DNA from 2 places in the Mycobacterium sp. NGS57 genome. Region 2 is predicted to be linked to the other one. Evidence: riboswitches for the same ligand, from Rfam matches in the RefSeq annotation. Region 2 holds a riboswitch; the other holds the start of a gene.
The links. Region 2 has a riboswitch for cobalamin ahead of metE (5-methyltetrahydropteroyltriglutamate--homocysteine S-methyltransferase). Riboswitches for the same ligand answer to the same signal wherever they lie in the genome.
Positions count from the first base shown of each region.

Region 1: linked by a shared signal. The riboswitch ahead of AC5Y43_RS04420 (PPE family protein) and the one ahead of metE (5-methyltetrahydropteroyltriglutamate--homocysteine S-methyltransferase) in region 2 are both predicted to bind cobalamin.

Region 1 covers NZ_JCALCP010000002.1:214,456-217,857, forward strand. Annotated here, with positions in the region: gene AC5Y43_RS04415 (cation efflux transmembrane domain-containing protein) at 1-477, shown strand, start outside; gene AC5Y43_RS04420 (PPE family protein) at 486-2,108, opposite strand; cobalamin riboswitch at 2,184-2,370, opposite strand; gene AC5Y43_RS04425 (HNH endonuclease signature motif containing protein) at 2,391-3,402, opposite strand, start outside.
Region 2 covers NZ_JCALCP010000010.1:124,965-128,366, forward strand. Annotated here, with positions in the region: gene metE (5-methyltetrahydropteroyltriglutamate--homocysteine S-methyltransferase) at 1-1,623, opposite strand, end outside; cobalamin riboswitch at 1,763-1,974, opposite strand; gene AC5Y43_RS19710 (SDR family oxidoreductase) at 1,984-2,628, opposite strand; gene AC5Y43_RS19715 (SDR family oxidoreductase) at 2,720-3,402, opposite strand, start outside.

The sequences.
Region 1 (3,402 bases), on a different contig from region 2:
TGGGCGCTGGGCGGTGGCGCCGAGGCGCTGGGCAGCGGGATGGTGGTGTGGCGCTTTTCGGGATCCCGGACGCTGTCCGAGACGGCCGAGCGGCGCGCGCAGCGCGGCGTGGCGATCTCGTTCTGGCTGACGGCCCCCTACGTCGCCGCCGAGTCCCTGCGCGACCTGACCGACGGGCACCGCGCCGACACGTCGGTGATCGGCATGGCGCTGACGGGGGTCGCGCCGGTGCTGATGCTGGCGCTGGGCTGGGCCAACCATCGGCTCGGCGAGCGGCTGGACTCGGGCGCCACCCACGGCGAAGGCACCCAGAACTACCTGTGCGCCGCGCAGGCGATCGGCGTGCTGGTGGGCCTTGCCGCGACGGCGCTGTGGGCGGGCGGTTGGTGGATCGACCCCACGATCGGGCTCGGCATCGCCGGCATCGCGGTCTGGGAGGGCATCCAGTCCTGGCGCGGCCACGCCTGCGGCTGCTGATCGGGCGGTCAGTCCGGGTCGGCTGACCAGGTGCCGGGCATCATCGGCACGCGCGTCGGCAGCGTCGTGAGCCCCGCCGCCGTGCCGGCGGCCGGCTTGGCCGCGGTTCCGGTGAAGCCGGGGGTTTTCGCGGGGGCGGGGTCTGGTTCGAGGTCCATGTATTCGTAGCCGCGGCCGGGCTGGGTGACCTTGGCCCGGCGTCGGCGCTGCGGCGCGGCGCGTTCCTCGGGGGCGGCGGCGGCCGCCGGGGCGTCGGCGCCCTCCGGTTCGGGGGCCGTCTTGCGGGCGGCGGCCCCCGCCGCCCGGCGGGCGTCCGCGCCCAGGCCGCCGACCAGGTAGCCGTAGCCGTCCATGCCCGCGGCCAGGCCCGCGCCGGTCGCCGCCGGCGGTGTGGTGGCCGGCGGTGGCGGCGCCCCTGGTGCGGGGGTGGCCGCGGCCGCGGGGGCCGGCGCGGGGGCCGGCGCGGGCGGCGGCGGGGTCGGTGACGGCGTGGGGATGCTCGGGGCGAGCGCCACCACGGGCGGCATGGTGGGCGGCAGCGCCGGCGGCACCGCGACCAGCAGGCCCTTGATGCCGGCCAGGCCGGACAGCCCGCCCAGTGTCGCTGGGACGGCGGCCAGCGGCGCCAGCGACGCGGTGATCAGCGGCAGGAAGACCACCAGCAGCCCAATGCTCTGCTCCAGCAACGTCTTCAGCAACGCGATGGTGTCGGTGATGACCGTGCCGATGGCTTCGACGGTGACGAACACCAAAGTCCAGCCGATGACCGTCGGATTACCCGAGGCGAACGCCGCGGCGACGTCCGCGGCGATGAACGCGAAGGTCTCCGACAGGAACAGGGAGTACGAGGCGAAGTCCATCGGGTAGCCGAGGGCGAACGCGATGTTGAACGGGCTGAGAAAGCTCAGCGGATTGCCGAGCACGGGCAGCCAGGGGTCGAAGCCCGAAAACAGCGCCGCGAAGAACGGGTTGTTGGCCACCGAGTCGATCAACGGCTGCAGCGACTCGTAGTAGAAATCGGTAAACCCGTTCTGCTGCAACCACTCCAGGATGTCGTTCTGCCGGTCGGGTGGTAACGGCTGGTCGGTGGCGGCGGCCGTCATGATCTGCGGTGCCGCGGTGGTATGCGGCGCCGCGGTCACCGCCGCCGCGGCGACGGCTTGATAGGTGCTCATCACGGTGGCGGCCTGGAGCCACATCCGCGCGTAGTCGGCCTCGTTGGCCGCGATCGGGATCGCGTTGATGCCAAAGAAATTCGTCGCGATCAGCACCGCGTGCGTGGCGTGGTTGGCGGCCAGCTCCGCCAGCGTCGGCATCGCGGCGAGCGCGGAGGTGTAGGCGGCGGCCGCGGCTTCGTGCCGGGCGGCCGTCGCGGCGCTGTTCGCGCCGGCCTGCGCCAGCCACGCGAGGTGCGGGGCGTGGGCGGCCGCATAGGCGTCGGCGGTCGGGCCGTCCCACGAGCCCACCCCCGCCGCCAGGATTGCCTCGAGTTCTTGGCCGGCGTCGGTGTATTCGGTGCCGAGCGAATTCCACGCGGTGGCCGCGGCGAGTAACGCGCTGGGGCCGGGACCGGCGCTCAGCAGCGCCGAGTGCACCTCCGGGGGCGACGCCATCCAGATCGGCGCGGTCATTGGGCGAAAAGGGGGACGCGATGCCAGGACGAATGTGGCATGGGGGTTGCCAGCTCTCTCGGGGTACACCGCCCCGGGTCGCAGGATGCGACGACGCGAGTGTCCTGGCTCTCGGATCGCTGCTCGCCTCGCCTTCCAGCTCTGCTGAGCCGTGGCTAGTGAGGGTCGCTCCCCGATGACAGTGGCGGGACCGCGCCGGATTCGCACCGGCTTCCTGCATCGTCATCGCCTTACGCGCAGTATTGTCGCACGCTCCCGGTGGCCGCGGTGGGCGATCGCCGGCTACGGGTCGTCTTCGTCGTGGCAGAGTCGTTCGGGGTGGTGATACGAGTTGGTTCTGGGCTGTCCGTGATCCAGGTGTGGGGGTGGGATCCATTCGGTGTGGCCGTGGGCGTTGGTGCGGGTGGTCCAGCCGTTTTCGGCGAGGCGGTTGTCGGGGCCGCAGGCCAGGGTGAGTTCGTCGATGTGGGTGCGGCGGGTGGTTTGCCAGCCGTTGATGTGGTGGACCTGGCTGTGGTAGGCCGGGGCGTCGCAGCCGGGCTTGGTGCAGCCGCGGTCCTTGGCGTAGAGCACGATCCGCTGGGCGGGGGACGCGAGGCGTTTGGTGTGATACAGCGCCAGCGCCTTGCCGTGGTGGAAGATGGCCAGGTAGTGATGGGCGTGCTGCGACCACCGGATGACATCGGCCATGGGTACTAGGGTTCCGCCGGCGGTCAGGGCTTTGCCGGCGGCGGCCTCGAGCTCGGCGAGGGTGGTGATCGCCACGATGCCCACGGGTAGGCCGTTGTGTGAGCCCAGCTTGCCGGAGGCGAACAGGGCGCGCAGTGCAGCGAGGAATGCGTCGTGGTTGCGTTGGGCGGTGCTGCGGTGATCGCGGCGCACCGCGGCCTCATCCGGAGGGTCGTCGACGACGGGGGTGTCGTCTTCGGGATTGCACGCCCCGGGGGCGGCGAGCTTGGCCAGCAGCGCCTCGATGGCCGCGCGCAGCTCGGGGGTGACCAGGCCGCTGATGCGTGAGAGGCCGTCGAACTCGGGCTTGCCGAACACGATGCCGCGCCGGCGGGCGCGTTCTTGTTCTGTGAACGCGCCGTCGGGGTGCAGCCAGTCCATGATCCGCTGGGCGTATTTGGCCAACTCATCAGGCCGGTAGCCGCACGCTTTGCGGGCCAGGTCTTTGTCGGCGGCCTCCCGAATCGAGACGTCGACTTCGACGGGCAGGTGGTCGAAAAACCCGCGGATCACGCGCACATGGGCGTCGCCGATGAGCCCGTCGCGCTGGGCCACGGCGGTCGCG
Region 2 (3,402 bases):
GTAGGTGATCCACTCGACGGTCATCGGGTGGGGACGGGACACGTCGCCGTAGAGGATCGGTGGGCGCACGCAGCGGCTGCCGTAGGACTGCACCCAGCCGTTCTGCGTGGCGAAGAAGCCCTCCAGCTGCTCGGCGAAGTACTGCACCATGTCGTTGCGCTCCGGCTCGCCGTGCACCAGCACGTCGAGGCCCAGTTCCTCCTGGAGCTTGATGACGTCGGCGATCTCCTGGCGCATCTTGGCGACATATTCGGCCTCGTCGATGTCGCCGGCCCGAAACGCCGCGCGCGCCTTGCGGATCGCCGACGTCTGCGGGTACGAGCCGATCGTCGTGGTGGGCAGCGGGGGCAGGTGCAGCCGCTCGTCCTGGCTGGCGCGGCGCTGGGCGGCGTCGCCGCGCTGGGCGCCCGACGCGACGATCGAGTCGATCCGGTCGCGGACCGCGGCGTTGCGCAGCCGCGGGTCGCTCTTGCGGGAGGCGACCGCGGCGTTCGACGCGGCGATCTCGTCGGCGACCGTGTCGCGCCCCTCGCGCAGCGCGCGGGCGAGCGTCACCACCTCGCCGACCTTCTCGGCCCCAAAAGCCAGCCAGCTGCGCAGCGCTTCGTCCAGGCCGGTCTCGGGATCCAGCGAGTACGGCACGTGCATGGTGGAGCACGACGTCGAAACCGCCACCTGAGCAGCCGAATTCAGCAGCGGCGCCAGTTTACCCAGCGCCGCGTCCAGGTCGGTTCGCCAGACGTTGCGCCCGTCGACGACGCCCGCCACCAGGGCCTTGCCGGCCAGCTCGGGAACCGCTGCGACGGCCGTGTCGGCGCCGTAGACGAGGTCGACGCCGATCGCCTCGATCGGCGTGCGGGCCAGCCCGGCCAGGGATGCGCCCGGGTCGCCGAAGTAGGTGGCGACGTGGATGGCCGGGCGGTTGCGCACCGCGCCGAGCTTGTTGTAGACGGCCTCGGCCAGCGCGGGCGCGTCCGCGGAGATGTCGGTCACCAGCGCCGGCTCGTCGAGCTGCACCCACTGCGCGCCGTTCTCGGCGAGCAGCGCGAGCAACTCGGCGTAGAGCGGCACCAACTCTTCGAGCCGGTCGATCGGCGCGCCGGCGCCGTCGACGGCCTTGCTCAGCAGCAGGAAGGTGATCGGCCCGATGATCACCGGACGTGCCGGAATCCCTTGCCCCAGCGCCTCCGTCAACTCCGCGAGCACCTTGGCCGGGTTCAGCGTGAACCGGGTCGCCGGCTCGATCTCGGGAACCAGGTAGTGGTAGTTGGTGTCGAACCACTTCGTCATCTCCAGCGGCGCGACGTCTTTGTTTCCGCGCGCGAGGGCGAAGTAGCGGTCCAGCTCGTCGGGGACTCCCTGCGCCCGCGCCGGCAGCGCGCCGAGCATGACCGCCGTGTCGAGCATCTGGTCGTAGTAGGAAAAGGTGTTCACCGGCACCGAGTCCAGTCCGGCGGCGGCCAGCTGGGACCACATGTCGCGACGCAAGGTCGCGGCGACGGATTCCAGTTCGGCCCGGTCGGTACGCCCGGCCCAGAAGCCCTCGGTGGCGCGCTTGAGTTCGCGGTTCGGGCCGATGCGGGGGGAGCCGGTAACGGTCGCGGTGAATGGTTGAGCGGTCACGTTGTCGTCCTTCAGATCGACGGAGTGGTCACCGCCAACGGACGCACAGCCGATCCGCGATGCGGTGTCTTAAACCGCAACGGCCTCGGCCACCCGCCCATTCCACGAGGCGATGAGCCGCCGGACGCGGCGCGCCCGGCACAGCCGGCAGGTCTTCGGACTCGCAGGCGCGCACCGTGGTGCTCCTAGTGGCCGTCGCTTCCCGGTCGGGGTGACCAGTGCTGGTGACGGCGGTCGTTCCTGCTTACCGCTGCGGGACAGTCCCGGATTTTCACCGGGTTCCCTCTTGCGATGCATGCCTAACGTGCTTCGCTCGATGCCGGCGCCAGGGACGACGGCAGACCAGCTGCGTAGCGCAGCTTATACCGCTGGCCGGAGCGCTTCGGCGATGGGGATGTCCCCGTTGTTGAAGTCGATGGTGCGCCCGATGGTCGAGTCGTCCGCCAACACGGCCGCCGCGACGAGTGCGACGTCCGTCCGCGAAACCGCGTCACCGGCGCCGATCGCGATGCGGCCGGTGCCCGGCTCCAGGGTGAGTCGGCCCGGCCCCAGCACCGTCCAGTCCAGGTCGCCGGCGCGCAGGTGCGCGTCTGCGGCCGCTTTGGCCTCCGCGTACGGGAAGAACGAATTATCCCGCGGCACACCGTGATCGGGGCCGGCGCCGAAGTAGGACACCATCACGAACCGCTTGACGCCGGCCTGCGCGGCGGCGTCGATCACCCGGATCGCCGCGTCGCGGTCGACGGCGTAGGTGCGTGCCGGGTCGCCGCCGCCGGCCCCGGCCGAGAAGACGACCGCGTCGTGCCCCGCGAGGATGCCGGCCAGCTCGTCGGTGTCGAGCCGCTCGACATCGGCCAGCACCGGGCGCGCACCCGTGCCGGCGACGTCGTCGGCGTGCTCGGGGTTGCGGAAGACCGAGCTCACCTCGTCGCCGCGCTGGGACAGGATCCGGGCCAACTGCAGCGCGACCTTGCCGTGGCCGCCGATGACGACGATGCGTGCCATGGGCTCCACGGTACTTTCCCGCGAGACTGCACCTAGCGACGCAAACCTCGAGCTCTCGGCAGTTAACAGTCTGGCGGGAAGAAAAGCGGAGTTAGAGCTTCACCTTGCCCATGATGATGTCGATGATCGGCTTGCCCGGCGCGTAGGCGCCGGTCATCGAGGCCATGGTGTGGCCGGAGTCCACGAGCAAGGTGACGCCGCTGACGCCGCACGCCGCCTCGCTGTTGAGGAAGGCCATCACGTCGCCCATCTGCTCGGGCGTGTGCACCTTGGAGCCCGTCTCGTCGCGGTAGTCCTGGGCGAAGGACAGCCACAGGTCGGCGTTGGCCTGGGCCAGCGGGGTGTCGGTCGGGCCGGGGCAGATCGCATTGATGCGAATTCCCTTCTTCGCCAGCGGGTAGCCCTGGGTCGCCACGTAGGTGTTGATCACCTTCTTGCTGGTGCCGTAGTGGTTGATCCCGTCGGCCTCGTGCGCCTGGCACCACGCCTCGGCCGCCGCGAAGTCCGGCGTGGCCAGGAATTCCAGCATCAGGTCCAGGTCGTTCTCCCAACCCATGCCGGCGACCGAGGAAATGAAGCAGATGGCCGACCCGTTGGGCAATTGGTCCTTTTCCAGCAGGCGGTCGATCAGGTGGCGGTGGCCGATGAAGTTGATCTTCATCAGGTCGATGGTTCCGTCGGCGACGCCGGCGGCGGAGAACACCGCGTGGATGGGGCCCTTGACCTGCTCGAGGGCGGAATCGATGGACGCGGGGTCGCGCAGGTCCACCTGGA